DNA from 2 places in the Paenibacillus sp. IHB B 3084 genome. Region 1 is predicted to be linked to the other one. Evidence: a T-box and tRNA genes for the amino acid it is inferred to sense, from the RefSeq annotation. Region 1 holds a T-box; the other holds one or more tRNA genes.
What was found. A T-box is a leader RNA that pairs with one kind of tRNA and senses whether it is charged. The one in region 1 lies ahead of ileS (isoleucine--tRNA ligase), so its partner is inferred to be a tRNA-Ile.
Positions count from the first base shown of each region.

Region 2: it encodes a tRNA-Ile, which carries the amino acid that the T-box ahead of ileS (isoleucine--tRNA ligase) is inferred to sense. The anticodon was not compared.

Region 1 is NZ_CP013203.1:4,749,554-4,753,753, reverse strand. It holds gene ileS (isoleucine--tRNA ligase) at 1-1,590, opposite strand, end outside; T-box leader at 1,668-1,954, opposite strand; gene ASL14_RS22255 (DivIVA domain-containing protein) at 2,118-2,627, opposite strand; gene ASL14_RS22250 (YlmH family RNA-binding protein) at 2,799-3,581, opposite strand; gene ASL14_RS22245 (YggT family protein) at 3,590-3,847, opposite strand; gene ASL14_RS22240 (cell division protein SepF) at 3,855-4,200, opposite strand, start outside.
Region 2 is NZ_CP013203.1:3,396,370-3,400,569, reverse strand. It holds rRNA gene ASL14_RS15955 (23S ribosomal RNA) at 1-1,734, opposite strand, end outside; tRNA gene ASL14_RS15950 (tRNA-Ala) at 2,000-2,075, opposite strand; tRNA gene ASL14_RS15945 (tRNA-Ile) at 2,097-2,173, opposite strand; rRNA gene rrf (5S ribosomal RNA) at 2,212-2,328, opposite strand; rRNA gene ASL14_RS15935 (16S ribosomal RNA) at 2,447-4,004, opposite strand.

The sequences.
Region 1 (4,200 bases):
CGGATAATGATGTTGGGCAAAAGGCATGGAGCCGCTGTCGAACCATACGTCGATCACTTCCGGTGTACGGGTCATTTCGTATTTACCGCATGTACTGCGAACCTTGATTTCATCTACATATGGCTTGTGCAGCTCAATGTCGGCTGGTACGTCACCAATCGCACGTTCCCGTAGTTCAGCAATACTATGCGGAGCGAACTGCTCTCCGGTTTCTTCACAAACCCAGATATTCAGCGGTGTGCCCCAATAGCGATCACGGCTGATGTTCCAGTCCACCAATTCCTCCAAAAACTTGCCGAAGCGTCCTTCGCGTATATGACCCGGATACCATTCAACTTCGTTATTGTTGGCAATCAGTTGATCCTTGATGGCAGTTGTTTTGATAAACCAGCTATCCATGGCATAGTACAATAGCGGAGTATCACAGCGCCAGCAGAACGGATAACTATGCTCGTATTTTTCCTTGCTGTACAGCAAGCCTTTTTCCGACAGCATTTTAACAATATCCACATCACAGTCCTTTACAAAACGGCCTGCAAAATCAGTGATTTCCTCTACGTAGTTACCTTGGAGATCCACCACATTGATGAATCCAACGCCGTTTTCACGACATACCCGGTAATCATCTTCACCATGCGCAGGAGCCATATGAACGATACCTGTACCGCTGGAGTCCGTTACGAACTTCGCACCCAGAATCTGATTGCCCTTCTCGACTTGGAAATAAGTAAATGGCGGAGTATACGTTTGACCTACCAGTTCCGAACCCGGCAGCGTGCCAATCACTTCATGATCGCCTTTAATCACATCTTCGACGAGATTTTTGGCAACGATGTATACACCGTCTTCCTGTTTTACACGAGCGTATTCCAGATCAGGATTGACGGCAAGTGCCACGTGACTCGGCAAGGTCCAAGGTGTTGTCGTCCAGGCCAGCACATATTCACCACTGCTATGGAGCTTGAATTTGGCCGTGGCACTCAGGTCTTTTACATCTTTGTAGCCCTGTGCCACTTCATGAGAACTCAACGTTGTTTGACAATCTGGACAATACGGACTTACGCGATGACCGCGATACAGCAGACCCTTTTCGTGAATCGTCGCCAGAATGTTCCACACACTCTCGATATAGTTATTATCCAGCGTAATGTATGGATTATCGAGGTCTGTCCAGTAGCCGATAGCTTCGGTCAGATCACGCCATTGCTGCTCATACTCAAACACGCTGGCTTTACATTTTTTGATAAACTTTTCAACGCCGTATTCCTCAATTTCAGGCTTATGGGAAATGCCCAGTTGCTTCTGTACACCCAATTCTACCGGCAACCCATGGGTATCCCAACCCGCCTTACGTACGACACGATACCCCTTCATCGTCTGGTAACGGCCGACAAAATCCTTAATTACACGGCCCAGCATGTGACCGATATGCGGTTTACCATTAGCTGTTGGCGGACCTTCATAAAATACAAAGTTTGGCTTACCCTCACGATGCGTGATCGTTTTGCGGAACGTGTCCTCCTGCTTCCATTTGCTCAGGATGCGCAGGTCGCGGGACCGTGCCTTTTCTTTGACATCTACTCTGTTCATAAGTCATACTCCCTCTCTGATCATCATTGGTTGGTGTAGCATTCTCTGAAAAAAAGCAACAAAAAAGCCCCGTCCCTGTAAGGGACGAGACTGTGCTCGCGTTACCACCCTGATTCCGTAAACAGACCATCTCAAAAAGACTGGTCCCGTTACGGCTCTCCGAGCCCTACTCAACTACAGCAGGGCGCCATTATAACGTATGGCGAACGGTGAATGCTTACACACACCAGATAAAATCCAAGCGCTTCAGCTCACTTCTCAGGGAGGATCTTCTGTCATGTTCTGAACGTTGGCTTGCACCGGAAAAAGGCCAACTCTCTGAGGAACAAAATCATGACGTACTCGTTCCCATCAACGAATTCCAAATGTTAAATTCATCGGGATATTAAATCAGCAGCTTCGCTGCCCTGAATAACGACTCATTACCCACAATGGATAACGTGATATTCAAGTATTTACAGTTATAGCCTGTTTAAAGGTAAAAGTCAACCCTGACAAGGACTAGAAATCGCTGTTCGGGATGACGATTAATAAATCTCTTTCATTTCACGCTCGCGCTCCAGCACTTCGCGTTCACGATTTTCAAGCGCTTCCCATCCGTCATGACTTAACAAATCAAGCTGCGCCTCCACCAATGTACGAAAACGTGCCCGGTAAATCGAAGCCTGCTTCTTCAGTTCCTCGACCTCCAACGCAATTTTGCGGGATTTGGACAACGCTTCATTCACAATACGGTCCGCATTTTTTTCCGCTTCCTTCACGATGAGCTGCGATTCTTTCTTGGCGTTGTTACGGACTTCATCAGCCGCTTCTTGCGCCACGATAATCGTCTTGCTCAGCGTATCCTCAATGGTCGAAAAATGATCGAGCTTGTCCTGAACATTCAACAGCTGTGTACTCAGTTCTTTATTTTCACGGATAACGCCCTCGTAATCCTTGATCACCTGATCCAAAAATTCATTGACCTGATCTTCGTCATAACCGCGAAGCCGGCGGGCAAATTCCTTGTTATGTATATCCAATGGCGTTAATGGCATGCCGTCCACCTCCTATAAGATTGACAAAAAAACATTTTCCGCGTCACGACGCTCACTATCATCTATCGGTCATCATACCCCGTTTTGTGAATACTGTACAGAGCAAAATCGTTCCAGTTCTTCGCTATAGCTTAATTCTTTCGACAGAAAGCTCGTGATTCCTGCCTCCAGCTATATAAACTTGCCAATTTTGACACGGAATCTTCCTTTTTTTGTCATTCCATCTGTTTCCAGCACTTTGAAACGTCCAAATCCCTGCATGGAAATAACGTCCCCTGCCTTGAGTAAAGTGGATGGATTCTCCTCCACCTTCCAATTCACCCGGCAACGTCCGGCGCGGATCGGAGTTAAAATCTTGCTCCGGCTGAGCTTGTACACATCACTGGCAATGCCGTCCAGACGCAAAGAAGCCACCGTCAGGTCCAGCGGCTCCAATGCAACATCCTTCGTCCGCAGATTTTCTGGAGGCAACAGTTCTGTCCATACATGAACACGGTGAACCTGCTGTAAATGCATCGTAATAAAATCGCTGATCTCTGAAGCCACCAATACATGGCACCCGTCGTCCAGCACATGAATATCCCCTATTTTTCCACGCTTGATTCCAAGTCCTAATATTGCACCCAGATAATCCCCGTGCTCCAACGTGTTAATTTTATGATCATCGGACGTGACGGAAAGAACCTGAATTCCCATATTCTCTCCGTCCACATACGAATAATCGGGCGCTATTAGCGCCCGCTTTCGTTCCGATGCCTCATAACCGCCATCTACCCTAATCGTGACTTTGTTTTCCTTCGAAGCAAGCGTCTCCAATATGTACAGTTGACGCGGGTCCAAAAAATCAGTCAGCTTCTGCTCATGGTAAGCCCCCGCATGACTGATCCATTCGGAAGCGCGATCTACATAATCCCGTTCATCCGGGTGAAAATGCTCATAAATCTCAGTTCGCATAAGTCCTCCTAGACGAAATTCCTAATTAAAGACATCAAACCATACGACGCAAAACGCAGAGCAATCAGCGCAACGATGGGTGAAATATCAATCATCCCGAAGATTGGCGGTATAAATCTGCGAAAAGGAGACAAATACGGCTCCACAAACTTGGCAAGTAAATCACCGATCACACTCTCTCTTGCATTAGGAAGCCACGACATCAGGACATATGCAATGATCATGTAAGAATAAATCTGAAATAGCCAACCGATTACCTCGATCAAGAAAAGCTCACCTCATTCTGTTAAGTTCTTGTTCAGTGTCAGCTAGTATTTCCGTAATGGAGCCTTGAATTTCAACCGTATCCGGTGTACACAGGAAAATATTATTGCCCACCTTGGAAATGCCTCCGCCCAACGCATATACAGTACCACTTAAAAAATCAATGATTCGCAGCGCCTGATCCTTGCGGATGCGTTGCAAATTGACCACGACGGTACGATGGGAACGAATATGGTCGGCAATTTCTTGTGCTTCATCATAAGAACGCGGCTCATACAGGACAACTTTCACATTTTTCTGTGAATGGATGCTGACAACATTATTGCCCTTCTGGTTCTTACGTTTATCAAAGCTT
Region 2 (4,200 bases), 1.4 Mb from region 1:
GGGGTCATTTTGCCGAGTTCCTTAACGAGAGTTCTTCCGCGCGCCTTAGAATTCTCTTCTCGCCTACCTGTGTCGGTTTGCGGTACGGGCACCTTCTCCTGGCTAGAGGCTTTTCTTGGCAGTCTGAGATCATGACCTTCGCTACTGTAATTTTCGCTCCCCATCACAGCCCAGCCTTACGATGTGCGGATTTGCCTACACACCAGCCTCACTGCTTAGACGGACATCCATCAGTCCGCGTCACTACCCTACTGCGTCACCCCATTGCTCATAACGGATTACGGTGGTACAGGAATTTCGACCTGTTGTCCTTCGACTACGCCTATCGGCCTCGCCTTAGGTCCCGACTTACCCTGAGCGGACGAACCTTCCTCAGGAACCCTTAGGCTTTCGGCGGATCTGATTCTCACAGATCTTTTCGTTACTCATACCGGCATTCTCACTTGAATGCAGTCCAGCGCTCCTTACGGTACACCTTCAACCCGCATTCAACGCTCCCCTACCCCTGATGCATAGCATCAAGCCATAGCTTCGGTGGCGTGTTTAGCCCCGTTACATTTTCGGCGCAGAGTCACTCGACCAGTGAGCTATTACGCACTCTTTCAATGGTGGCTGCTTCTAAGCCAACATCCTGGTTGTCTGTGCAACTCCACATCCTTTCCCACTTAACACACACTTGGGGACCTTAGCTGATGGTCTGGGCTGTTTCCCTTTCGACAATGGATCTTAGCACTCACTGTCTGACTCCCGGAACTAAGTCTATGGCATTCGGAGTTTGACTGAGCTTGGTAACCCTTGCGGGCCCCGCACCCAATCAGTGCTCTACCTCCACGACTCTCTTTTCCGAGGCTAGCCCTAAAGCTATTTCGGGGAGAACCAGCTATCTCCGGGTTCGATTGGAATTTCTCCGCTACCCCCACCTCATCCCCGCATTTTTCAACATGCGTGGGTTCGGGCCTCCAGTGCGTGTTACCGCACCTTCACCCTGGACAGGGGTAGATCACCCGGTTTCGGGTCTACGTCCACGTACTCATTCGCCCTATTCAGACTCGCTTTCGCTGCGGCTTCAGCTCTTCACCTTAACCTTGCACGGGAACGTAACTCGCCGGTTCATTCTACAAAAGGCACGCCATCACCCATACATAGGGCTCTGACTTCTTGTAAGCACACGGTTTCAGGATCTATTTCACTCCCCTTCCGGGGTGCTTTTCACCTTTCCCTCACGGTACTGCTTCACTATCGGTCGCCAGGGAGTATTTAGCCTTGGCAGATGGTCCTGCCGGATTCATACGGGGTTTCACGTGCCCCGCACTACTCGGGATCCGTCTCGGAGGGAACAGGTTTTGAATTACAGGGCTTTTACCTTCTCTGGCGGGCCTTTCCAGACCTCTTCATCTAACCGGTTCCTTTGTAACTCCATGTGAGACGTCCCACAACCCCAAGGAGCAAGCTCCTTGGTTTGGGCTAATCCGCGTTCGCTCGCCGCTACTGACGGAATCACTATTGTTTTCTCTTCCTCAGGGTACTTAGATGTTTCAGTTCCCCTGGTATGCCTCTGTTCTGCCTATGTATTCAGCAGAAAGTGACTGTCGATGAAGACAGCCGGGTTTCCCCATTCGGACATCCCCGGATCAAAGCTTGCTTACAGCTCCCCGAGGCTTTATCGTTGTTCGCCACGTCCTTCGTCGGCTCCTGGCGCCTAGGCATCCTCCGTGTGCTCTTTGTAGCTTAACCTAGACTTTTCTTTCACAGAAAGAAAATATCAATGTTCGATAAAGAATGATGTTTGCCAAAGGCAAAATATCTTTCCTTACCTGCTACCTTTATTTCACTTGTTTACACAAGATCAGCGTAAAGGAATATTCTAAAACGCAATTTCGTTTCGGTATCCAGTTTTCAAGGTGCAATACAGTTCCATCGAAACTGTAACCTGTGTGATTATCAGCCCAACTCCGAAGAGTAGATGATCATCATGCAGTTTTTTTGATGAAGTTGTAATTGGTGGAGCCAAGCGGGATCGAACCGCTGACCTCCTGCTTGCAAGGCAGGCGCTCTCCCAGCTGAGCTATGGCCCCATAAGGTGATATAAAGTTATATGGTGGGCCCTAGTGGACTCGAACCACCGACCTCACCCTTATCAGGGGTGCGCTCTAACCAGCTGAGCTAAGGGCCCATAATAAACCACCAAAGAAGTTCTTCTTTAGTGGTTGCGCTTGGCGACGTCCTACTCTCCCAGGACCCTGCGGTCCAAGTACCATCGGCGCTGGAGGGCTTAACGGTCGTGTTCGGGATGGGTACGTGTGGAACCCCTCCGCTATCGCCACCAAACGTTTGAGAGTTTGAACTCTCAAAACTGAGCAACGAGTGAGTAACAGGCCTAAACCTGAGTTTTGAAGCTTACGCTTCATATTTGAATGTTTCCGTTGCAGGAAACGATTCTCCATAGAAAGGAGGTGATCCAGCCGCACCTTCCGATACGGCTACCTTGTTACGACTTCACCCCAATCATCTACCCCACCTTCGGCGGCTGGCTCCCTTGCGGGTTACCCCACCGACTTCGGGTGTTGTAAACTCTCGTGGTGTGACGGGCGGTGTGTACAAGACCCGGGAACGTATTCACCGCGGCATGCTGATCCGCGATTACTAGCAATTCCGACTTCATGCAGGCGAGTTGCAGCCTGCAATCCGAACTGAGACCGGCTTTTCTAGGATTCGCTCCAGATCGCTCTTTCGCTTCCCGTTGTACCGGCCATTGTAGTACGTGTGTAGCCCAGGTCATAAGGGGCATGATGATTTGACGTCATCCCCACCTTCCTCCGGTTTGTCACCGGCAGTCTGCTTAGAGTGCCCAGCTTGACCTGCTGGCAACTAAGCATAAGGGTTGCGCTCGTTGCGGGACTTAACCCAACATCTCACGACACGAGCTGACGACAACCATGCACCACCTGTCTCCCCTGTCCCGAAGGAAAGATCTATCTCTAGACCGGTCAGGGGGATGTCAAGACCTGGTAAGGTTCTTCGCGTTGCTTCGAATTAAACCACATACTCCACTGCTTGTGCGGGTCCCCGTCAATTCCTTTGAGTTTCAGTCTTGCGACCGTACTCCCCAGGCGGAATGCTTAATGTGTTAACTTCGGCACCAAGGGTATCGAAACCCCTAACACCTAGCATTCATCGTTTACGGCGTGGACTACCAGGGTATCTAATCCTGTTTGCTCCCCACGCTTTCGCGCCTCAGCGTCAGTTACAGCCCAGAGAGTCGCCTTCGCCACTGGTGTTCCTCCACATATCTACGCATTTCACCGCTACACGTGGAATTCCACTCTCCTCTTCTGCACTCAAGCTCCCCAGTTTCCAGTGCGACCCGAAGTTGAGCCTCGGGATTAAACACCAGACTTAAAGAGCCGCCTGCGCGCGCTTTACGCCCAATAATTCCGGACAACGCTTGCCCCCTACGTATTACCGCGGCTGCTGGCACGTAGTTAGCCGGGGCTTTCTTCTCAGGTACCGTCACTCTTGTAGCAGTTACTCTACAAGACGTTCTTCCCTGGCAACAGAGCTTTACGATCCGAAAACCTTCATCACTCACGCGGCGTTGCTCCGTCAGGCTTTCGCCCATTGCGGAAGATTCCCTACTGCTGCCTCCCGTAGGAGTCTGGGCCGTGTCTCAGTCCCAGTGTGGCCGATCACCCTCTCAGGTCGGCTACGCATCGTCGCCTTGGTAGGCCTTTACCCCACCAACTAGCTAATGCGCCGCAGGCCCATCCATCAGTGACAGATTGCTCCGTCTTTCCTCCCCTCCCCATGCAGGGAAAGGATGTATCCGGTATTAGCTACCGTTTCCGGTAGTTATCCCAGTCTGATAGGCAGGTTGCCTACGTGTTACTCACCCGTCCGCCGCTAGGTTGTTGTAGAAGCAAGCTTCTACAACAACCCCGCTCGACTTGCATGTATTAGGCACGCCGCCAGCGTTCGTCCTGAGCCAGGATCAAACTCTCCATTAAAGACCAACCGAAGTTGGTATATAGAAAGAGCGATATGCTCATTTTGAAACTGACGAGATAAAATATCTCTTTTTGCTCCAGTTCCGTTCAGCCTTGCAGCATGTCCGAAACCTTCGCGGTTCACTCACTCGTTGTTCAGTTTTCAAAGATCAAACCTGCATTATGTCTTGCTGTCGTTCTCGCTTTGTTTCATCAC